2 regions of the Cupriavidus sp. NPDC089707 genome follow, and region 1 is predicted to be linked to the other one. Evidence: riboswitches for the same ligand, from Rfam matches in the RefSeq annotation. Region 1 holds a riboswitch; the other holds the start of a gene.

Region 1 (17,156 bases):
GGCGGCAATGCCGATCCGCACGTGTATTCGTTGTTGTGCCGCCTGCTGGCGCGCAGCCTGCCCGCCGATGCCGCGCACCTGGAAGAACGCATCGCGCTGCATCGCCAGGGCATGGCCGCCAGCGAGTTCATCGACCACTGGATCGACCTGCTCGATTGCCATGCCGGCGCGGGCCAGCACGGCAAGGTGGTCGAGCTGGCCGGCGAAGTGCTCAACCGCTATCCGCTCGAGCGCAACCCGGCCGACGTCACCTGGGCCTTTAGCCGCCTGATCGCGGCATGGAAGGCCATGGGCGGCGCCGAACCGGCCGAGGCCGCGCGCGCCGCGATGGCGCACATGGACGCCCGCCTGGATGCGCTGCCGGTCGAGGCACGCAGCGAGGCCGCGCACCCGATGGCGCACGCGCGCGCGCATTTTTCCGCGCTGCTGCAGGCGCAGATGGCGCGCATGGACGAGCATGACCGTGCCGACGCCCTCGCCGAGATCGAGGCCCAGCAGCGCCGCGCACTGCTGGTCGAGGATGCCTGGCTGTACAACCGCTTCGGCCTGCTGTGGCGCGAACTGGGCGACACGGAGCGCGCGCTGCCGATGTTCGAGCAAGCGGTCGCACTGACCGAAGGCGATCCCGAGGACCAGGCCGGGCCGCGCGTGCAGCGCGGACTGGTCCATAACGCCGCGCGGCGCCACGAAGCGGCCATGGCGGACTTTGCCGCGGCCTTTGCGGTGCGTGACGACTGGGATGCCGAAGTATGCCTGCGTGTGGTGGAGTCGGCGCTCGGGCTGCAACAGCGTGAGACCGCGCTGGCTTACTTCGACAAGGCACGGGACCGCGGCGGCGCGCAGGGCGCCACGCGCACTTTGTACGCGCAGGTGGAGACGGCGCTGAAGTCCACGCGCCCCCGCTGGAAAGTCTGGGGCGTCTGAAGCGCCGCACCGGATCCGGCGGCCTCAGGTTCCGCGCAAAATGTAAAAAACGCCATCCCGAAGATGGCGTTTTTTGCGTGAATTTGACCGAAGTTCCTTGCTCGTTTGGTGCGGTGTCGGACAATCACTGACATGGATTGTGAAGTGCTTACATTACCATGTCGACCATGAACGGACTGAGCCAACTATTTCCAACACTCCCCCTCGCCCCAGGCGGCCTGTTCTGGGTCGGCCTGGCGCTGGTAGGCGCCGGCCTCGCGGGGGAGGTGAGCCGCCGCTGGCTGCGCTGCCCGCGCATCGTGGGCTACGCCGTCGCGGGGCTGTTCGCCGGCATGCTGGGCCGCGGCATCGTCGACGAGAACATGATCAACCAGACCCGTATCCTGATCGATATGGCGCTGGCACTGGCCCTGTTCGAACTCGGGCACCGGTTGTCGCTGACCTGGCTGCGTGCCAACCGCTGGCTGCTGCTGACCAGCGCCTTCGAAAGCCTGCTGACCTGGGGCCTGGTCGCGGCGGTGCTGCAATGGATCGGCGCCTCGCCCGGCGTGGCCATCCTGGCGGGCGGCATTGCCGTCAGCACCTCGCCCACCATCGTGCTGCAGCTCAAGAACGAACTGCGCGCAGAGGGCCAGGTCACCGAGCGGCTGATGGCGATGGCAGCGCTGAACAGCATCTATGCCGCCGCGATCGTGCAGCTGACCACCGGCTGGCTGCATTCCGAATACGGCAACCTGGGCGCCGCGCTGCTGCACCCGCTCTACCTGCTGGTGGGTTCGTGCCTGCTGGCATGGGTGGTGGGCAAGGTCGGCCACGTGATCTATGAGCGCATGTCGGCCGATGACCATTACAGCTTCCTGGTGCTGGTCGGGCTGGTGCTGTTCACGCTGGCGCTGACCCGGGTACTAAAATTGTCGATGCCACTGACGCTGCTGCTGGCCGGCGTGGTGTTCAAGCACCAGGACAGCCAGCCGCATGTCTGGCCGCCGCATTTCGGCAGCGCCGGCAGCCTGCTGATCATCGTCATGGTGGTGTCGCTGGGCCTGCCGCTGACCGCGCATGACTGGGCCGTGGGTGGCGTCTACGCCATCGTGCTGGTGCTGCTGCGCCACCTAGCCAAGTTTGCCGGCGTGGTGTCGCTGGGATCGTTCTCGGGCCTGAGCATGCGCCAGTGCATGGCGCTGGGGGTGGCGCTGGCGCCGATGTCGGGGCTGGCCTACCTGCTGATGAGCGACGTCGCGCGCATCTACCCCGGCACCGGACAGCCGCTGGCCGCCATCATCCTGTGCGCGCTGGCGATCGAACAACTGCTCGGCCCGGTGTTGGCAGCGTGGGCGCTGCGCTTCGCCGGCGAATCCCGGGCCAATGGAGGAGGGCGCTGATGTCGCTCGAATCGTTCAAGCAATCCGAGGCGCTCACCTTCGGCGTGGAGCTGGAGCTGCAGCTGGTCAACCGCCACGACTATGACCTGGCGCCGTTCGCGCCCGACCTGCTGCGCGCCCTCAAGGGCGCCGAGCATGCGGGTGACATCAAGCCGGAGATCAGCCCGTCGATGATCGAGATCAGCACGGGCATCTGCCACAGCTACCAGCAGGCGCTGGACGAGCTGACCACCATGCGCGATCTGATGGTGGCGGCCTCGCACTCGCTCAACCTGGGCATTTCCGGCGGTGGCACGCATCCGTTCATGCAATGGTCCGACCGCACCATCTCGGACTCGCCGCGCTACCAGTACATCTCCGAGCTGTACGGCTACCTGGCCAAGCAGTTCACCGTGTTCGGCCAGCACGTGCATATCGGCTGCCCGACAGCGGACGAGTCACTGTTCCTGTTGCACGCCATCGGCCGCTACGTGCCGCACTTCGTTGCGCTGGCGGCGTCGTCGCCGTATGTACAGGGTGTCGACACCGGCTTTGCCTCGGCGCGCCTGAATTCGGTTGCGGCGTTCCCGATGAGCGGGCGCGCGCCCTTCCTGCTGACGTGGGATGCCTTCACCGCGTACTTCGAGAAGATGCGCAACACCGGCGTCATCGAGAGCATGAAGGACTTCTACTGGGATATCCGTCCCAAGCCAGAATTTGGCACCATTGAGGTCCGCGTGATGGACACGCCGCTGACGGTGCAGCGCGCCTGCGATATCGCTGCCTATATCCAGATGCTGGCGCGCTACCTGCTGCTGTCGCGCCCGTTCATGCCGCAGGAAGACGATTACCTGGTGTACACCTTCAACCGCTTCCAGGCGTGCCGCTTCGGGCTGGATGGCGAATACGTGCATCCCAACGAGCTGACGCGCATGCCGATCACCGACCACATCCTGTCGATCTGCGATGCGCTGGTGCCGCATGCCGAGGCGCTCGATTCGCTGCCGGCACTGGCCAATATCCGCGCGCTGGCGGAGCGCCGCGACGGCGATGCGGAATGGCTGCGCCAGACCGATGCCGACGCGCGCAGCCAGCGCGAGACCGTGCGCAAGGCGTGCGAGCGCTGGGCGGCGTAACTCCGCCATCCGCTCACTTCACGCTGTAGCCGCGCCCCTGCATGCAGGCGGCGCACTGCGCGGATCAGCGGGCCGTGGGCGGCGCCAGCAGGAACCCGACCGCGTTGCGCCACCACGCCTCGTCGACGTAGCCGGTCCAGTCGTTATGGCCGGCATGGTCGATCACGGCCAGGCGGCGGGGTTCGTCCAGCGCTTCATAGAGCGCCTTGCCGAAGCGCGCCGGCACGATGTTGTCGCGCTCGGCCACCACTACCATCACCGGGCGTCCCAGTCCGGCCAGGTTGGCCACGTTGTCATAGCGGTCGCGCAGCAGCCAGGCGGTGGGCAGCCATGCGTAGTGGTGCGAGGCGATGCTCGCCAGCTTATCCCACGGCGTGATCAGCAGCACCGCGGCGACGTGCTCGCGCTGGCGCGCGGCGACGGCAGCGGCGACCCCGGCGCCGAGCGATTCGCCGACCAGCAGCAGCGGACCGTCGAACTGGCGGCGGGCTAGCGCGATGAGCTGCTCTGCATCGTCGACGAAACTGCGCTCGCCAAGCGCCCCGTTGCGCGGGCCATAGCCGGGGTATTCGGCCAGGATCACGCGGATGCCCAGCCGCGTCAGCACGCTGGCGTAGTAGCCGCGGTGGCCGGCGTGCCCGGCATTGCCGTGGAAGACGATGGCGGTCGCGCGGACGGGGCCGTGCGGCTCGGCCAGCAGGCCGCGAAAGTCATCCGGGCCCGGCCATGTGCGCAGTCCGGGCGCGACCATGTCGTCGACCGAGGCCTTGTCGGGAAAATAAAGGAAGCGATCCTGCAGCATCAGGATGGCTCCCAGCAGGACCACACCGGCCAGCAGCCAGCGCAGCAGGCGGCGCGCCGGCGCGGACCGTGCCGCAAGCTGCGCGGTTCCTGGCATGGCACGTCGGCTAGGCGCCGGCGACCACCGGTTCGCACCGCACCTCGGTCCGGACCGAATTGGCGATAAAGCAGGCATCGTGCGCGGCATGGTGCAGGCGCTCCAGCTCGTCGCCGGTAGGTTCGCGCTCGCCGGAGAAGGTGACCTGGGGGCGCAAGGTCACCACCGTCATCGCCATCTGGCCCTCGCGGTTCTTTTCCATCACGCCGGTGGCAGCATCCACATAGCGGTCGACGACAAAGCGCTGCTTTGCCGCCAGCGACAGGAACCACAGCATGTGGCAGCTCGACAGCGATGCGATGAACATCTCTTCCGGGTCGACCGCGCTGGCGTCCGACATCGGCAACGGCACCACATGGGGCGACGACGAACCCGGGACTTCCGCGCCGCCGTCGAAGCGCAGCACGTGCCTGCGGCTGTAGCGGTTGCCGGTGAAATCCTGCCCGTCGCGTTGCCACAGCACTTCGGCGGTATATACGGACATGCGCTGACTCCTAAGGTTGGAATGCTTCAGGCGCCGTGCGGCACGCTCTCGCCGTCGCGCAGACCCAGGCGCTGGTTGGCCGGCACCGCGATATCGATCAGCCTGGGCCGTGGCAGGTTAAGGTTGCGCATCATCTCGACGAACTCCTCGCGCGTGCGGCCCGATACGCGGCTGTTGTGCGCGCGCTCATGGCCGATGGTGGAGGAGGTCTGGCCCTTGTAGTCGTGCGCGGGATAGACCCGGGTGTCGTCAGGCAGCGCGAAGAGCTTGCGGGTCAGGCTGTCGTACAACGTGCCGGCGTCGCCCGACTGGAAATCGGTGCGGCCGCAGCCGTCGATCAGCAGTGCATCGCCGGTGAAGACGCGGCGCACGATGCCGTCGGGCGTGGGCTCTTCCCACAGGTAGCTCATGCTGCCGGCGGTGTGGCCGGGCGTATGGATCGCGCGCAGCACCTGCTTGCCGAATGCGACGGTGTCGCCGTCGATCAGTTGCTTCTGTGCTGGCCTGATATCGCAGCCCGACGGCGCCGCGGTGTGCGCGCCGGTCTGCATGGCGAGATGGCCGGCGGAGGTAATGTGGTCGGCGTGGGCGTGGGTCTCGATGACCCAGGCCAGGTGTGCGCCGGTATCCTTGATCAGCGCCAGGTCGCGTTCGAGCTGGTGGTCGACCGGGTCGATCAGCAGCGCGTCCTTCGTTTCCGCATCGATCAGCAGGTAGGTGAAGGTGGACGAGGTATCGTCAAAGAGCTGGTGGAAGGTCTGCATGGCGGGCGCTCTTGTTCTGCGGTCGGGGAACGCCGCCATGATACGCCGCAAACCATGCACGATGTACGTCGGTTTTCGCCCCTCTCCCACTGGGAGAGGGGCGGGGGAGAGGGCAGCGTCTCAACGAAGTGAGGCTTACATGCTTGCCATGCGCCGGCCCTCTCCCCCGACCCCTCTCCCGCGCGCGGGAGAGGGGGGAAAACCGCCGCGCGTTTAACACTCCACGATATTCACCGCCAGCCCGCCGCGCGCCGTTTCCTTGTACTTTGTCTTCATATCGGCGCCGGTCTCGCGCATGGTCTTGATCACCGAATCGAGCGATACGTAGTGCGTGCCGTCGCCGCGCAGGGCCATGCGCGCCGCGTTGACCGCCTTGACCGATGCCATCGCATTGCGCTCGATGCATGGAATCTGCACCAGGCCGCCGACGGGATCGCAGGTCAGGCCGAGGTTGTGCTCCATGCCGATCTCGGCCGCGTTCTCCACCTGCGCCGGGCTGCCGCCGAGCACAGCGGCAAGCGCGCCGGCCGCCATCGAGCAGGCCACGCCGACTTCCCCCTGGCAGCCCACTTCGGCCCCGGAGATCGACGCATTCAGCTTGTACAGCAGCCCGATCGCGCCCGCGGTCAGCAGGAAATCGACCACGCCCTGCTTGTTCGCTCCGGGCACGAAGCGGTCGTAGTAATGCAGCACGGCGGGAATGATGCCGGCAGCGCCGTTGGTCGGCGCGGTCACCACACGGCCGCCCGCCGCATTCTCTTCATTGACGGCGATGGCGTACAGGTTGACCCAGTCCATCACCGACAGCGGATCCGACAGTGTGCGCTCGGCGCGCTCGGTCAGGCTGCGGAACAGCTCGGGCGCGCGCCGCTTCACCTTGAACGGCCCCGGCAGTTCGCCATCGGTACGGCAACCGCGCGCGACGCAGGCCTGCATCACGTCCCAGATATGCAGCAGGCCGTCGATGACTTCTTGCTCGCTGCGCCACGTCAGTTCGTTTTCCAGCATCAGCCGCGCAATGCTCTTGCCGCTGGCCTGCGCCATCTGCAGCATGTCCTTGCCGCTGCGAAACGGGTGCGGCAGCTGCTGCGCGGCGTTAAGCACCTGGGTATTGGGCGCACCCGCCGTGACCACGAAGCCTCCGCCGACCGACAGGTAGCGCGCTTCGCGCAGGCTCGCACCGCTGGCGTCGAAGGCATGGAATTTCATGCCGTTGGGATGCTCGGCCAGTGCCTCGCGGCGGTAGAACGCGATGTGCTCCTTCTCGACGAAGGGCACGAGATGGCGTCCCAGCAGCGACAGCTCGCGCGTCTTGCGCAACGCCGCGATCCTTGTGTCGATGGAGTCGGGGTCGATGGTGTCGGGCGCCTCGCCCATCAGGCCGAGGATCACGCCCTTGTCGGTGCCGTGCCCCTTGCCGGTGGCGCCGAGCGAGCCATATAGCTCGACCCGCACGCTGGCCACCTGCGGCAGCAGGCCGTCGCGCTCCAGCCCCTGCGCGAACATCAGGGCCGCGCGCATCGGGCCCACGGTATGCGAGCTCGACGGGCCGATGCCCACCTTGAACAGATCGAAGACGCTGACTGCCACGGAATGTCTCCAGCAATGGGATGGCCTTGCAGAGGCTCTTGTTAGGCGGTCGAAGTACGGTAACGGACACCGCGGCTGGCGGGCCCGTCATCTTGAGAATAGTGCGACTGCCGTGCCACCGCAGAGGCGATGGCACGGCCCAGGGGTGCGTCAGTCGACCACGTAGTCGCTGACCGGCACGCAGCTGCAGAACAGGTTGCGGTCGCCATACACGTTGTCGGCACGGCCGACCGGCGGCCAGTACTTCTGCGTGCGCAGCGATGCCACCGGGTAAGCGGCTTCCTCGCGCGTGTACTTGTGGGACCACTCGTTGGCGGTCACCACCGCGGCGGTGTGCGGCGCGTGCTTGAGCGGGTTGTCCTCGAGGTCGAAAGTACCGTCGGCGACGCGGCCGATTTCCTGGCGGATCGCGATCATCGCGTCGATGAAGCGGTCCAGCTCATGCAGCGCCTCGCTTTCGGTCGGCTCGATCATCAGCGTGCCCGGCACCGGGAAGCTCATGGTCGGCGCGTGGAAGCCGTAGTCCATCAGGCGCTTGGCTACGTCTTCGTTGCTGATGCCGGTTTCCTTCTGCAGCGGGCGCACGTCCAGGATGCACTCGTGCGCGACCAGGTCGTGCTGGCCGGTGTACAGCACCGGGTAGTACGGCGCCAGGCGCTTGGCCACGTAGTTGGCCGCCAGGATGGCGTTCTCGGTGGCGGCGGTCAGGCCGGCCGAACCCATCATCGCGATATACATCCACGAGATCGGCAGGATGCTGGCCGAGCCGAATGGTGCCGCCGACACGCCGCCGATGCCGCGGTCGTCACGGCGGTAGCCGACGCTGTCCTGGTTAGGCAGGAAGTCTGCCAGGTGCGCGCCGACCGCGACCGGACCCACGCCCGGGCCGCCGCCGCCGTGCGGGATGCAGAAGGTCTTGTGCAGGTTCAGGTGCGACACATCGCCGCCGAACTGGCCAGGTGCGGCGGTGCCGACCATCGCATTCATGTTGGCGCCATCGACATAGACCTGGCCGCCGTGCTTGTGCACGATCTCGCAGATCTGCTGCACGCCCTGCTCGAACACGCCGTGCGTGGACGGGTAGGTGATCATGATCGCCGCCAGGTTCTTGCTGTGCTGCCCGGCCTTCTTCGCCAGGTCTTCCAGGTCGACGTTGCCGTTCTCGTCGCAGGCCACCACCACCACCTTCATGCCGGCCATCTGCGCCGACGCCGGGTTGGTGCCGTGCGCCGACGACGGGATCAGGCAGATGTCGCGGTGGCTCTCGCCGCGGCTGGCGTGATACGCATGGATGATCAGCAGGCCCGCGTACTCGCCTTGCGAGCCCGCGTTGGGCTGCAGGCTGACCGCGGCGTAGCCGGTGGCGGCGCACAGCATGGCCTCGAGCTGATCGATCATCTCGCGGTAGCCCACGGTCTGGTCCAGCGGCGCGAACGGGTGGATCTGGCTGAACTCGGGCCAGGTCACCGGGATCATCTCGCTGGTCGCGTTCAGCTTCATCGTGCACGAGCCCAGCGGGATCATGGTGCGGTCCAGCGCCAGGTCCTTGTCGGCCAGCATGCGCAGGTAGCGCAGCATCTCGTGCTCGGCGTGGTGCGTATTGAACACCGGGTGGGTCAGGTACTCGCTGGCGCGCGCCAGTTCGGCCGGGAAGGCATCATTGGTGACAGCTTCAAGCTTGTCGAAATCGAGGCCCGCCGGCAGCGGCTTGCCTTGCGTGAAGATTTCCCACAGCGCAACCACGTCGTCGCGGGTGGCGGTCTCGTCCAGCGAGATGCCGACGCGCGTGGCGCCGGCATGGCGCAGATTGATGCCGCGCGCGGTGGCGGCGGCGTGGATGGCCTCGGTGTTGAAGCCGGTTTCCAGCGTCAGCGTGTCGAAGAAGGTGGCGTTGGTGCGGGCGAAGCCGAGCTGCTCCAGGCCGGCGGCCAGCGTCGCGGCCAGGCGATGCACACGCTGCGCGATGCGCTTCAGGCCCTGCGGGCCGTGGTACACGGCGTACATCGATGCCATCACCGCCAGCAGCACCTGCGCGGTACAGATGTTGGAGGTGGCCTTTTCGCGGCGGATATGCTGCTCGCGCGTCTGCAATGCCAGGCGATACGCCTTATTGCCTTGCGCGTCGACGGTCACGCCGACCAGGCGGCCCGGCATCGAGCGCTTGAACGCATCCTTTACCGCCATGTAGCCGGCGTGCGGGCCGCCAAAGCCCAGCGGCACGCCGAAGCGCTGCGAGTTGCCCACGGCCACGTCGGCACCCCATTCGCCCGGCGCCGCGATCAGCGTCAGCGCCAGCAGGTCGGCGGCAGCCACCACCAGGCCGCCGGCGGCGTGCACGGCGTCGGCGATGGCGCGGTAGTCATGGATATCGCCGTTCACGCCCGGGTACTGCAGCAGCACGCCGAAGGCGCCCGCCGCAGCGGCGTCGGCGGCGGGGCCGACCTTGACGTCGATGCCCAGCGGCAGCGCGCGCGTGCGTACCACTTCCAGCGTCTGCGGCAGCACGTCGTCGGCGACGAAGAAGGTGTTCGAGTCGTGCTTGTTCACGCGCTGCAGCAGCGTCATCGCTTCGGCGGCGGCAGTGCCTTCGTCGAGCATCGACGCGTTGGCGATATCCAGCCCGGTCAGGTCGGTGACCATCTGCTGGAAGTTCAGCATCGCTTCCAGGCGGCCCTGCGAGATTTCCGGCTGGTAGGGCGTGTAGGCGGTGTACCAGGCGGGGTTCTCGAAGATATTGCGCAGCACGACCGCGGGCGTGACGGTGTTGTAGTAGCCCTGGCCGATAAAGCTCTTCAGCACGCGGTTCTTGCGCGCCAGGCCGCGCAGCCTGGCAAGTGCGGCTTCCTCGCTCAGCGGCTCGGTGAACTCGCCCATCGGCATGCCGTCGCGGCGGCGGATGGCGGCGGGGATGACGGCATCGATCAGCGCAGCGCGGCTGTCGTAGCCGAGCACCTGCAGCATGTGCTGCTGTTCGGGGGTATCGGGGCCGATGTGGCGGGCGGCGAAGGCGTCGCGCGCCTCCAGTTCGGCCAGCGTGGGCCGGTTACCTTGGGCGGCATTCATGGGAAGCGGGGCGTTCATTGGCAAGAACCTCGTGGGGAGCGCTGCGGCAGGTGGTCAGCCGTGCCGCAGCGCTGCAAATGCTGTGTGTCGATCCCGCGTGCAGGATCGACGGGGCCGGGGCGATCAGGCGCCGACGCTGGCCTTGTACGCGTCAGCCGACATCAGGCCGTTGACGTCGTCGCTGTTGGCCGGCTTGAGCTTGAACAGCCAGGCGTCGAAGGCGTCGGCATTGACGCTTTCCGGCGCGGCCGTGGCGGCCTCGTTGACGGCGATTACTTCGCCCGCCACCGGGGCGTAGATGTCGGAAGCGGCCTTCACCGATTCCACCACTGCCAGCGCGTCGCCGGCCCCGACCGACTTGCCCACTTCGGGCAGTTCCAGGAAGACGATGTCGCCCAGCGCGTCCTGTGCGTGGTCGGTGATGCCGATGGTGAGCGTGCCGTCGGCTTCGACGCGCACCCACTCATGCGACTCGGTATATTTGAGGTCGGCGGGGAAATTCATGAAGGTTCTCCGGATTCAGATCTGTTTCTTGTTGGGTGATGCCTGCCCGGCAACGCTGCCGGCAGGCGAGGGCGACCGTTGGGTGAGCGGGTGTTTCCCTTAGCTCACGAGTGCCTTGCCATTACGCACAAACGGCAGTTTAACCACAGTCGCGTTGAGTTTGCGGTCGCGGATCTCCACCTGCACGGTGTCGCCCACGTTCACGCCCTGTGGCAGGCGCGCGAACGCGATCGATTGCGACAGCGACGGGCTGAAGGTGCCGCTGGTGATTTCGCCGTCACCGGCGGGGGTGATGACCTTCTGATGGGCACGCAGCACGCCGCCTTTGTCACGCAGGATCAGGCCGAGGAACTGCTGGCGTGAGCCGGCCGCGGCCAGCGCCGCCTTGCCGGTGAAGTCGCGCTCGCTCTGCAGGTCGACGGTCCAGGCCAGGCCGGCGTCCAGCGGCGAGGTATTGATGTCCATGTCCTGGCCGTACAGGTTCATGCCGGCCTCCAGGCGCAGCGTGTCGCGCGCACCCAGGCCGGCCGGGCGCACGCCCGCGGCACGCAGTTTTTCCCACAGGCCGGCGACGCTGGCGGCCGGCACGACCAGCTCGAAGCCGTCTTCGCCGGTGTAGCCGGTGCGCGCGACCATGATCTCGCCGAGGGCGGGATCATGGACCACGACAGCGTTGAACGGCTTGAGCGCATCGGAAGGTTGGGTCGACGGGAAGGTGCTCCACACCTTGGCGCGGGCGTTGGGCCCTTGCACCGCGACGATCGCCAGCGGCTGCACGCCCGCGGGGGCGACGTCTTCACGGCGCGGGGTGATGGTCACGCCGCTGCCGGTGGCGTCATTGCGCGCGCGGATCCAGTCGATATCGCCGACCGCGGTGCTGGCGTTGACCACCAGGCGGAAACGGTCCTCGGCAAAAAAATAGACGATCAGGTCGTCAATGACGCCGCCTTTTTCGTCGAGCATGCAGGAATAGAGCGCCTTGCCCGGCGTCTGCAGCTTGTCGACGTTGTTGGCCAGCAGGCCGCGCAGGAAGGCGCGGGTATTGGCGCCGTTGAGATCGACCACGCACATGTGCGACACGTCGAACATGCCGGCATCGGTGCGCACGGCGTTATGTTCTTCGATTTGGGAGCCGTAGTTGACCGGCATCTCCCAGCCGCCGAAGTCGACCATGCGGGCGCCGAGGGCGCGGTGGATGGCGTTGAGGGGCGTGGCCTGGAGCGTCATGGAATCCTCGGGGGCAATGTCGGGTTGCGAAAACAAAAAAGGGCCATCCGCCGCAACGATCGCTACGCCGAAATGGCAAGCAATCCGCTGCGGCGGATGACCCCTCTGTCCTCGATACCTGAGAGATTACGAGGCGGATCCTGTGGATCCCCATCCTCGCGCGCCCCTTCGGTGGGCACGCTCGCCATGAATGGTGGGTGCCGCTCTCCAGAGTGCGGCATGCATCGTGTGCATGTTGCATGCCGATCCGAACGGTCCGTGGTGCCTGAGAGTTTTCGGGTGATACCCCTTCGGCGGCGCAGTTCTGCGCGCTCTCCCGGTCGGATGCGCGCAATGTACGGGAGGCCCCGGCCTTTGTCAAACCAAGCCGGACGGCCGCCCGGCGGCTGTACCCGTTCCTGCGCCCCGCCGCCAGGGGCGGACTGAAGCAGGATTGAAGCGAGGGTCTGTCGGGAGACTTACTTTTTCTTGTCGTCGGTCACGACGTTACCAATCACGCCGCCAACGGCCGCGCCACCCAGCGTACCCAGTGCGCTGCCCTCGGTCAGGATGGCACCACCCACAGCGCCCGCGCCCGCGCCGATGGCGGTATTGCGTTGCTTCGGGGTCATGTCCGCGCAACCGGCAAATGCCGCGACCGTCGCGCCGATCAGGGTCACCTTGGTCAATGTCTGCAGGGTTTTCATTGTGGGCTCCGAGTGATGGATATTCCATGTCCGGGACAGGCTCTGGACATAATACTTAGAGCCCGGCGCGCTCCGATTGGCTCCGGCCTTTACGAAGTGTTACGCCGGTGACACAAGGGAGGCCGGTGACGCGGCGCGCGCTGACTGACCGGCCGCGGCCAGCGTGTTAGCATCGACAGCTTTGCCGCTGGGCGCTTGTGCTGCCCCTGGCGCGCCTCGCATTCGCCCCATTTCCCGATCGCCTTTCGCATGAGCCACGGCCTGAATTCCGCCCAATCCGAAGCCGTCCGCTACCTGGATGGACCCTGCCTGGTGCTGGCCGGGGCGGGTTCCGGCAAGACCCGCGTGATCACGCAGAAGATCGCGCACCTGATCGAGGACAAGGGTTTCGAGCCGCGCCATATCGCCGCCGTCACCTTCACCAACAAGGCGGCCAAGGAGATGCAGGAGCGCATCGGCAAGCTGATGGAAGGCAAGACCACGCGCGAGGGCAAGCGCATCCCGCTCAAGCAGCTCACGGTCTGCACCTTCCACTCGCTGGGCGTGCAGATCCTGCGCCTGGAGGCGGAGCACGTCGGACTGAAGCCGCAGTTCTCGATCATGGATTCGGACGATTGCTTCGGCCTGATCCAGGAGCAGCTCGGCACCACCGACAAGAAGTTGATCCGCGGCGTGCAGAGCACGATCTCGCTGTGGAAGAACGGCATGGTCGATCCCGAGGCCGCGATCGCGCAGGCCGCCAATGCCGACGAGCACCAGGCCGCGCTGGTCTACCGCAACTACGTCGCCACGCTGAACGCCTACCAGGCGGTGGATTTCGACGACCTGATCCGTTTGCCCGCGGAACTGTTCGCGCGCAATGAAGCGGTACAGCTCAAGTGGCAGAACCGGTTGCGCTACTTCCTGGTCGACGAATACCAGGACACCAACGCCTGCCAGTACCAGCTGCTCAAGCTGCTGGCGGGCGGCTCGCACCTGCGAGCGCCGGCCTTCACCGCGGTGGGCGACGACGACCAGGCCATCTACGGCTGGCGCGGTGCCACGCTGGACAACCTGCGCGGGCTGCAGACCGACTTCCCCGACCTCAAGGTGATCAAGCTGGAGCAAAACTACCGCTCCACCGTGCGCATCCTGGAAGCGGCCAACGCGGTCATCGCCAACAATCCCAAGCTGTTCGACAAGAAGCTGTGGAGCGAGCACGGCATGGGCGATCCCATCTCCATCCACCCGATGAACGACGAGGAGCACGAGGCCGAGTCGGTGGTGTTCCGCCTGTCGGCGCACAAGTTCGAGCGCCGCGCGCAGTTCCGCGACTACGCCATCCTGTACCGCGGCAACCACCAGGCGCGGCTGTTCGAGCAGATCCTGCGGCGCGAGCGCATCCCCTACGTGCTGTCGGGCGGCCAGAGCTTCTTCGACAAGGCCGAGATCAAGGACATCTGCGCCTACCTGCGCCTGATCGCCAATCCCGACGACGATCCCGCCTTTATCCGCGCGATCACCACGCCGCGCCGCGGCGTCGGCAACACCACGCTCGAAGTGCTGGGCACCTTCGCCGGGCAGGCCAAGGTGTCGCTGTTCGAAGCGGCGATGATGGGCGGCATCGAGGGCAAGCTGCAGCCGCGCCAGCTGGAGCCGCTGCGCGTGTTCTGCGAATCAATGGTGCGGCTGGCCGACCGCGCGGCCAAGGACCCGGCAACTGAAGTGCTTGACGACCTGATGGCCGGTATCCATTACGAGGCCTACCTCTACGACAGCTTCGACGAGCGGCAGGCCCAGTCGCGCTGGACCAACACGCTGGAGTTCCTCGAATGGCTCAAGCGCAAGGGCACCAAGCCGGAATCGGCCGAGGGCGAGGAAGCCACCGGCTATGACAATGCCGACGGATTCGGCAGCGAAGGCAAGAACCTGCTGGAACTGACGCAGACCGTGGCGCTGATGAGCATGCTCGAAGGCCGCGAGGAAGATCCGGACGCAGTGCGGCTGTCGACGCTGCACGCCTCCAAGGGGCTGGAATACCCGCACGTGTTCCTGGTCGGCGTGGAAGAGGGCATCCTGCCCCACTGCCGCGAAGACGACGACATGACCGACGAGAAGATCGAGGAAGAGCGCCGGCTGATGTACGTCGGCATCACCCGCGCGCAGCGCAGCCTGCAGATCAGCTGGTGCAAGAAGCGCAAGCGTGCGCGCGAGACCTATTCGTGCCAGCCGTCGCGCTTTATCGGCGAGATGAAACTGGAAGACGCGCCGGCGCCCAAGGACGAAACGCCGGCGATGAGCCCCAAGGACCGGCTTGGCGCGCTCAAGGCGCTGCTCGGCGGCCCCGGCAAGGCGGCAGCTGGCTGACGTTCAGTACAGTCCCGATACAAAACCCTGCCAGGCCGACAAGACCGCGTGCGCCTCAGTTATTAGCATGACGGTTGTGCCGCCTGTGCTTTTCACGGCAGTGCGGCTGTGCGGCGGCAGGGCCTTTATCCGGGCCTTACCGCTCCCCCCAGGCGTCACGCTGGTTTTTCCCTGTATTTGGCCCCCGCCGCGACAGCGTGCGGGGGCAATTTTTTTGTGCGGCGCTCAGCGTCCCTGCAGCTGCGGTGCGCCCGGCGGCGGCGCCATCATCGGTCCCGGTGGCAATCCAAGCCAGCGCGCGGCATCGGGCGCGCCGCGCAGGCGCTGGACGGAATCAAGACTGTCGTCGAGCGCCAACCAGCGCTCGCGCACGGCGCGGCGGTCCTGTTCGAGCGCCTGGTGCAGGCGGTCCATGGCTTCGGCGCGCTGCCGCAGCGGGCCGTCCGGCGTCGCGTCGGCGGTCTCGCGCAGGAAGCGGGCGCCCAGTTCCAGCGCATGCGCTTCCGCCTCCACCGCGGTGCTGCGTGCGGCCTGCCAAAGCCTGGCCTGGGCCGGGTTCAGGCCGAGCGACTCGGGCGTCGCCGGGGCAGGCATGGCCGGCGGGATCGAAACGTGCGCTGCCGGACCGCGAGTTGCTGTCGCTACCGCGCGCCTGAGACCGCCAGCGTGACGTACTGCGAGCCGCGCTGGCCGTGGCTGAAGTCGAGGGTAAAGTCCCCGACGTCGACACGGCTCTGCAGCGCACGGCGCAGCTCAGCGGCACCACCGGCGCGCATACCTGCCAGCGCCCGCGCCAGCCATGCGGCGCCGATATAGCCGGCCAGCGTCGCCGAGGACGGCGGCTCATCCAGGTATTGCTTCATGCGCGCCACATGCTCCCTGACCACGCGCAGCGTGGCCTGCTGCGGACCGGGCGCGATCTGGGTCAGCACCATGCCGCCGGTGTAGCCAGAGCCGAGGATCTCGCGCGCGGCGGTGGCACTGACCGACGACAGGCCGACCAGGAAGCCATACCAGCCCTGCGCCGCCAGCGCTCGGCCCAGTCCGGCATAAGCCAGCGTATCGCCTGCCACGATCACGGCCCCGGGGCGGGCCGCTGCAATGCGCCGTGCCGCCGCGTCGGCACCCGGGTCGGCTTTGGGATCGAGCAGCACCGCGCGCGTGCCGGTCTGCGCCTCCAGCCGGGCCAGCGACGGCGTGGCGAAGTCCGGCGCCACCGCCAGCGCGATCGCGCTCAGGCCATAGCTGCGCAACTGCCGCACCGCAGCGTCGAGTTCGGCCTGGTAGTCGGCGCGGGTGAACCAGACGTTGTCCCCCGCCAACGCCAGGCCCGACAGCGGCGCGACAATCTGCACGCCGCGCCGGACCAGTTCGGCCGATGACGCCAGCGTCGGCAGGATGCGGTCGCCGGCGCCGAACAACAGTTCGGCGCGCTCGCTGTCGGCCAGTGCCACCGCCTGTGCCAGCGCGCGGCGTGGATCGGGATCGGCGTCGCGCACCACGTGGACGATCCGTACCGGGCCATTGGTAGCATTGGCCGCGTCGAACAGAACTTTGGCGCCAGCCAGGTAGTCGCGCGCCAGGTCGGCTTGCGCATTGCCGCGGTCGATCAGGTGGCCGACCACCACGGTGCGGCGCGCGGACGACTGAGCCAGCAGCGGGGCAGCGGGCAGCGCCAGGGCCGCTGCGCCGGCCGCAAGCAGGCGTCGGCGCAGCAGTAGGTACGGCAGGGAGGTCGGGGGCAGGAAGTCCGGGATCGGCATCGCACAGTAGGAAAGGGGCGCAAGTCGCGCCGGCGCGCAGCGTATCCGCCACGTATGACCGCCGTATGACCGCCGTGTGACCACCGTGTGACGCGTGGCGCCCACGCGCCCCTGAGGTGCCAGGGCCGCGCTTGACCGTGATCAACGCAACGCGCGGCGAGCGGTCCTAGCATGAGCTGTCAAAAACCGTTCCCCCGCGCCCCCCATGAATCCGCTTGCCATGACTATCCCTGCGCCCGACCGCCACGCGCTGTCGGACTTTCGCGCGCTTGCCGGCCGCATCGACGGCAACGGCCCGCGCTACACCTCCTACCCGACCGCCGACCGCTTCAAGAACGGCCCGGACCTGTCGCTGTACCACGACGCCCTGGCCGCCTGCCGTGCCGATGCTCTCGCGCCGTTGTCGCTGT
Region 2 (5,611 bases), on a different contig from region 1:
GGGGTCGGGGGAGAGGGCCGGCGCTGGCAATAGCGACACGCCCAACTGGCGATCTCAAGCCTTGGCAAGCCCCACCGAACCCACGCCCGAAACCTTCGGCTGAACCAGCGCCTGTTCCACCACCCCCGCCACCATATCCGCCGTCACCGCCGACAGCGTCCATCCCAGGTGTCCATGCCCGGTGTTATAGAACACGCACCGAGCCCGCCCGCGGCCCACGCGCGGCAGCATGTCGGGCAGCATCGGCCGCAGCCCCGCCCACGGCACCACGCTGCGCGTGCTGACGCCGGGGAAGCACTGCTGCACCCATTCCACCAGCGGCCGGATGCGGTCGGCGCGGATGTCGCGGTTGAAGCCGTTGAACTCCGCGGTGCCGGCCACGCGGAAGCGGTCGTCGCCGAGGCGGCTGGTGACCAGCTTGGTTTCGTCGTCGAGCAGGCTGACGGTCGGCGCTGCGGCGCGGCTGGCGGCGTCGCTCAGGTTGACGGTGATGGAATAGCCCTTGACCGGATAGATGTTGACGCGGTCGCCCAGCCCGGCGGCCAGCGCACGGCTGGCGGTGCCGGCGCAGATCACCGCGCCGTCGAAGGTCATGGTGGTGCTGCCCGCGGCTTCCTGCACGGTGACCCTTGCACTGCGGCCATCGGTGGTGACGTTGCGCACGTCTTCGCCGTAGCGGCAGCGCACGCCCATGCGCTCGATGGCGGTGGCCAGGCCGCTGGTGAACTTGTGGATGTCGCCGGTCGAATCGCTTTCGGTGAAATAGCCGCCGTAGTAGGTGCCGGCCAGCGTCGGCTCGATCGCGCGCATTTCCGCCGGTGTCACTGCGCGGCGCTCCAGTCCGCCCTGTGCCAGCAGCGCCGAGACGCGGCCCGCGTGCTCGAAGCTCGCCTTGTCGCGGTAGATATGCAGGATGCCTTCGCGCTTGTGGTCGAAGTCGATGCCTTCCTGCGCCGCCCACGCGAACAGGTGCTCGCGCGCCGCGATGGCCAGGCGCGCGGTCTCGATGGTGTTGCGGCGGTAGTGCGGGATCGAGGCGATAAACTCGGCGAACCAGCTCAGCTTGTGCCAGCCCGGGCGCGGATTGACCAGTAGCGGCGCATCGCTGCGCAGCATCCACTTCAGGCCCTTGACGATGGTGGACCAGTGCGTCCAGACCTCGGCGTTGGAGGCGGACAGCTGCCCGCCGTTGGCGAACGAGGTTTCCATCGCGGCGTAGCGGTGGCGCTCGAACAGGGTGACGGAGAATCCGCGCCGGGCGAGCGCGTAGGCCGTGGTGACACCGGTGATGCCACCGCCGATGACGGCGATTGTCTTCATGATCTGGCAGTCCAGAAACGTCGGAGTTGGAGCCCGTACGCGACATGCGTGGCGGACGCCCCCTCTGTTCCAGACCTGAGAGATTCACGACAGTCGCCAGTGGTGCCGGTAGTACCGGTGGCGGGGGCCGCTTGCTCCTTCGGTATGCCGGCTGACGATGGCGGCATTCTTCAGAGTGCTGTGACGCGTGATACCGGTCCTTTTGCCTGAGAGTTTCCGGGGCGGTTGCTCCTTCGGCGCTGTCCGCGGCGGCTGCCGCCGGATCAGTCTCTCCCAGCATCACGTTGGCGTGTGAGCCAATCCGGGCAAATCTAGAGACAAAGGCCGCATATTGATATGCGGGTAAACGTGAATGGAGCCAGACGCCTTCGCATGGATCGGTCAAGTCACTTCCGTGCGGCGCGGCGCTATGTCGCACTGCGTCAAGCCGCCTCGCCGCCTAGAATGCCAGCACTCGCTAGGCGGAGGAAGCGCGGGAGGAAGCGCGCCGTAACACGAGCCGGATACGGCGCACCGGTCGGGCGAGCCAGAAGAACAGAAAGGTATTCCAGTGAGAAGAAATCGGATTGCGCTGGCCGCCTCGGCCGCGCTGATGGGCCCCGGCATCGCCGGCGCGCAGGCGGATGGACCCGTCAGCGCGCCGCAGCCCCTGCAGGAAGTCGTGGTCTCGGCCAAGACCGAGCGCGGCGAAACGCCCGCCACGCCGCCCAATACGCCATCGCCTGCCTACGGCATCAGCGCCGCGCGCATGGCGGACTTCAACGTCGTCAACACCGAAGACGCGCTCAAGTACGCGCCCAACCTCGCCGTGCGCAAGCGCTTCATCGGCGATATGAATTCGATCATCTCGGTGCGCAGCACCAGCTCGCGCCAGTCGGCGCGCGGGCTGGTTTATGCCGACGGCCTGCTGCTGTCCAACCTGCTGGGCTCGGATTTCACCTTCCCGCCCCGATGGTCGCTGGTCAATGCCGCGGAGATCGAGCGGGTCGACGTGCTGTATGGCCCGTATTCGGCGCTGTACCCGGGCAACTCGCTGGGCGCGACGGTGCTGATCAGCACGCGCACGCCGGAGAAGTTCCAGGGCGATGCCAGCGTGCAGCTGTTTACGCAGCGCTTCAACCTGTACGGCACACACGACAATTTCAACGGCGTGCATGCCAACGCCTACGTCGGCGACCGCGTCGGACCGTTCTCGTGGCTGGTCAGCGTCGACCGGCAGGACAGCAAGAGCCAGCCGCTGAGCTTCTACACCGCGGCGCGTTCGAGCGTGCGCGCGACCTCGGCCGACAAGCCGGTCACCGGCGCGTATTTCGACCAGGACCAGACCGGCGCCAACCGCACCGTGATGGGTGTCAACAGCGAGGGCGTCACGCACACCGTGCAGGACCAGCTCAAGGTCAAGCTCGGCTACGACATCACCAACACGCTGCAGGCGCAGTTCACCGCCGCCTACTGGCAGCAGGACCGCTCCAGCGCCACCGGTAGCTATCTGCGCGATGCCAACGGCAACGTGGTGTCGAGCGGCCCGGTCAATATCGGCGGCTTCCGCTACGTCATCCCCGCCAACGCGTTTGCACCGGGCAACGGCGAAGACGCGCGCTGGCTCTACGGCCTGTCCCTGCGCACGCGCAACGAAACCGGGTGGAACTTCTCCGGAGTGGCTTCGCTGTTCGATGTCAGCAAGGACATCAGCCGCACCGCCAGCACTGCAGGCAATGGCCCGGGCACGGTGACCTTTGGCGACGGCACCGGTTGGCGCACGCTCGACCTGAAGGCCGACTACCGCCCGCAGCAACTCAAGGGTGGCCACTGGGTCACCCTCGGCTACCACTACGATAATTACCGCCTCAGCAACACCACCTACAACACCTCTGACTGGCAGGCGGCCACCATCTCCGCGTTCAACAACGCCTTTGCCGGCAAGACCGAGACGCAGGCACTGTACGCGCAAGACGCGTGGTACTTCGCCGAGGACTGGAAGCTGATCCCTGGCGTGCGCTGGGAACACTGGCGCGCCTATGACGGCAGCCGCAGCCAGCCGGGCGTGAATGTCGCGTACCCGGTGCGCAGCGAGTCCAACTGGTCGCCCAAGCTCGCGCTGGAAAAGGCCATCGGGCAGGACTGGCTGGGCCGGCTGTCGCTCGGCCAGGCCTACCGCTACCCGACCGTCGCCGAGCTGTTCCAGGGCCGCATTACCGGCACCTCGCTGATCAACAACGATCCCAACCTGAAGCCGGAGCGCTCGTTCTCGAAGGACCTGACCTTCGAGCGCATGGTCGACCGGTCGTACTTCCGCGTCTCGGTGTATGAAGACGACATCCGCGATGCGCTGGTCAGCCAGACCAACACCACGGTGTTCCCCACCGTCACCAGCTTCCAGAACGTCGACCGCGTGCGCACGCGCGGCATCGAGCTGGCCTACGACGGGCGCGACGTGCTGTTCAGCGGCTTCGACCTGTCGGCCAGCGGCGCGTACAACCATTCCAAAACGCTGGAGAACGCCAACAACCCGGCATCGGTGGGCAAGTATTTCTATCGCATCCCGAAGTGGCGCGCGAACCTGGTTGGCACCTACCGCTTCACGCCGGCATGGACCGGCACGCTGGCGATGACCTATTCGGGGCGGCAGTACAATACGCTCGACAACAGCGACGTCAATCCCGACACCTTCGGCGGCACCAGCAGTTTCCTGACCTTCGACGTCAAGGTGACGTACAAGCCCGCCAGGAACGTGCGCCTCGGGCTTGGCATCGACAACCTGACCGACGAGCGTTACTTCGTCTACCATCCCTACCCGGGCCGGACGTTCTACGCCGAGGCCAAGCTTTCTTTCTGAGTGCAGTGACCAGCCCGACCCTGACCATGCAGCGCGTGCGCCGCAGCTTCCGAATCCTTGCCGCGGGCGTGATGGCCTGCACCGCGTTCGCCGCGATGGCGCAGCCTCATGGCGGTCACGGCGCGCAAAGCCCGGCGCCGAAGGCGAAGAGCGAACTTGGCACCGGCGCCGCCTTCGATCGAGATGGCCGGTTGTGGATCGCCTACAAGGACGGCCAGCACGTGGCGGTACGCGCGTCGACGGACCAGGGCCGCAGCTTCGGGCCGGTGCAGCACGTCAACAGCGTGCCCGAGCCAGTCGCGGCCGACCACGACAGCCGGCCAAAGGTAGCGGCGGGGCGCGACGGCGAGATCTATATCACCTGGACCCAGCCGCTGGCCAAGCCCTACACCGGCTTTATCCGCTTCGCGCGCTCCACCGACGGCGGCAAGACCTTTGCCGCGCCAGTGACGGTGCATGCCAACCGCGACCAGATCGCGCACCGCTTTGACGCGATCGCGGTCGACCCGGCCGGCCGCGTCTTCGTCAGCTGGATCGACAAGCGCGACGTGGTCGCCGCCGAGGCGCGCAAGCAGCCCTATGCCGGCGCGGCGATCTATTACGCGGTCTCTGCCGACCACGGCAAGAGCTTCCAGGGCGACTACAAGGTCGCCGACCAGTCATGCGAATGCTGCCGCATCGCGCTGGCGCCGACGCCGGACGGCAAGATGCTGGCGCTGTGGCGCCATGTGTTCCCGCCCAACGCGCGCGACCACGCGGTGGCGCTGCTCGGCGCCGACGGCAAGCCCGCGCCCATGCAGCGCGCGACCTTCGACGACTGGCGCATCGATGCCTGCCCGCATCACGGCCCAGGCGCCGCGGTGACGCCGGACGGCACGCTGCACATGGCCTGGTTCAACGTGAAGGCAGGCAAGCCCACGGTATCGGTGGGCCGCTTCAAGGACGGCAAGCTGCAGGCGCAGCGTCCGCTGGACGACCCGCGTGCGCAGCATGCCGATATCGTCGCGCTCGACGACCATCGCATCGTGGTGGCGTGGAAATCTTTCGACGGCCAGCAGACGCGGCTGTCGGCGATGCTGTCGCAGGACGGCGGCAAGACCTGGCAGGCGCGGCAGGTCGCCGGCACCGCGCGCGATTCGGACCAACCGCGCCTGCTGCAGCACGGCGGCCGTGCCTACGTGCTGTGGCGCACCGAGGCCGAAGGCTTCCAGGTCTTCCCGCTGGCGCAGGAGGGCGCATGACCGGGTGTAGGACGTTACGTCGCAAACTCGTCGCCACGCTGGCGGGCGCCGCGATCGCGCTCGGCGTCGCCGGCATGGCGCACGCGGCCGAACGTGTATCGGTCTTCGAATCCGCCAGTGCCGCGCAGCTCAGCGCCAGCCAGCAGGGCAAGCCGTTCGTGCTGGTGGTGTGGTCACTCGACTGTGTCTACTGCAAGCGCAATTTCGAAACCAT

The links. A riboswitch is a leader RNA that binds a small molecule or an ion and turns the genes downstream of it on or off. The one in region 1 is predicted to bind glycine.
Region 2: another riboswitch for glycine. It lies ahead of ACIP1U_RS26060 (D-amino acid dehydrogenase); the one in region 1 lies ahead of gcvT (glycine cleavage system aminomethyltransferase GcvT).

The regions. Positions count from the first base shown of each region.
Region 1 covers NZ_JBIVHB010000005.1:217,966-235,121, forward strand. The annotation lists gene ACIP1U_RS11050 (tetratricopeptide repeat protein) at 1-924, shown strand, start outside; gene ACIP1U_RS11055 (cation:proton antiporter) at 1,083-2,306, shown strand; gene ACIP1U_RS11060 (YbdK family carboxylate-amine ligase) at 2,306-3,421, shown strand; gene ACIP1U_RS11065 (alpha/beta hydrolase) at 3,486-4,319, opposite strand; gene ACIP1U_RS11070 (OsmC family protein) at 4,330-4,803, opposite strand; gene ACIP1U_RS11075 (MBL fold metallo-hydrolase) at 4,830-5,567, opposite strand; gene ACIP1U_RS11080 (L-serine ammonia-lyase) at 5,781-7,157, opposite strand; gene gcvP (aminomethyl-transferring glycine dehydrogenase) at 7,308-10,238, opposite strand; gene gcvH (glycine cleavage system protein GcvH) at 10,344-10,724, opposite strand; gene gcvT (glycine cleavage system aminomethyltransferase GcvT) at 10,824-11,951, opposite strand; glycine riboswitch at 12,047-12,172, opposite strand; glycine riboswitch at 12,194-12,280, opposite strand; gene ACIP1U_RS11100 (glycine zipper 2TM domain-containing protein) at 12,410-12,637, opposite strand; gene ACIP1U_RS11105 (UvrD-helicase domain-containing protein) at 12,887-14,983, shown strand; gene ACIP1U_RS11110 (hypothetical protein) at 15,209-15,577, opposite strand; gene ACIP1U_RS11115 (ABC transporter substrate-binding protein) at 15,625-16,746, opposite strand; gene hemN (oxygen-independent coproporphyrinogen III oxidase) at 16,967-17,156, shown strand, end outside.
Region 2 covers NZ_JBIVHB010000022.1:27,654-33,264, reverse strand. The annotation lists gene ACIP1U_RS26060 (D-amino acid dehydrogenase) at 55-1,320, opposite strand; glycine riboswitch at 1,375-1,504, opposite strand; glycine riboswitch at 1,505-1,606, opposite strand; gene ACIP1U_RS26055 (TonB-dependent receptor) at 1,913-4,156, shown strand; gene ACIP1U_RS26050 (sialidase family protein) at 4,162-5,397, shown strand; gene ACIP1U_RS26045 (TlpA family protein disulfide reductase) at 5,394-5,611, shown strand, end outside.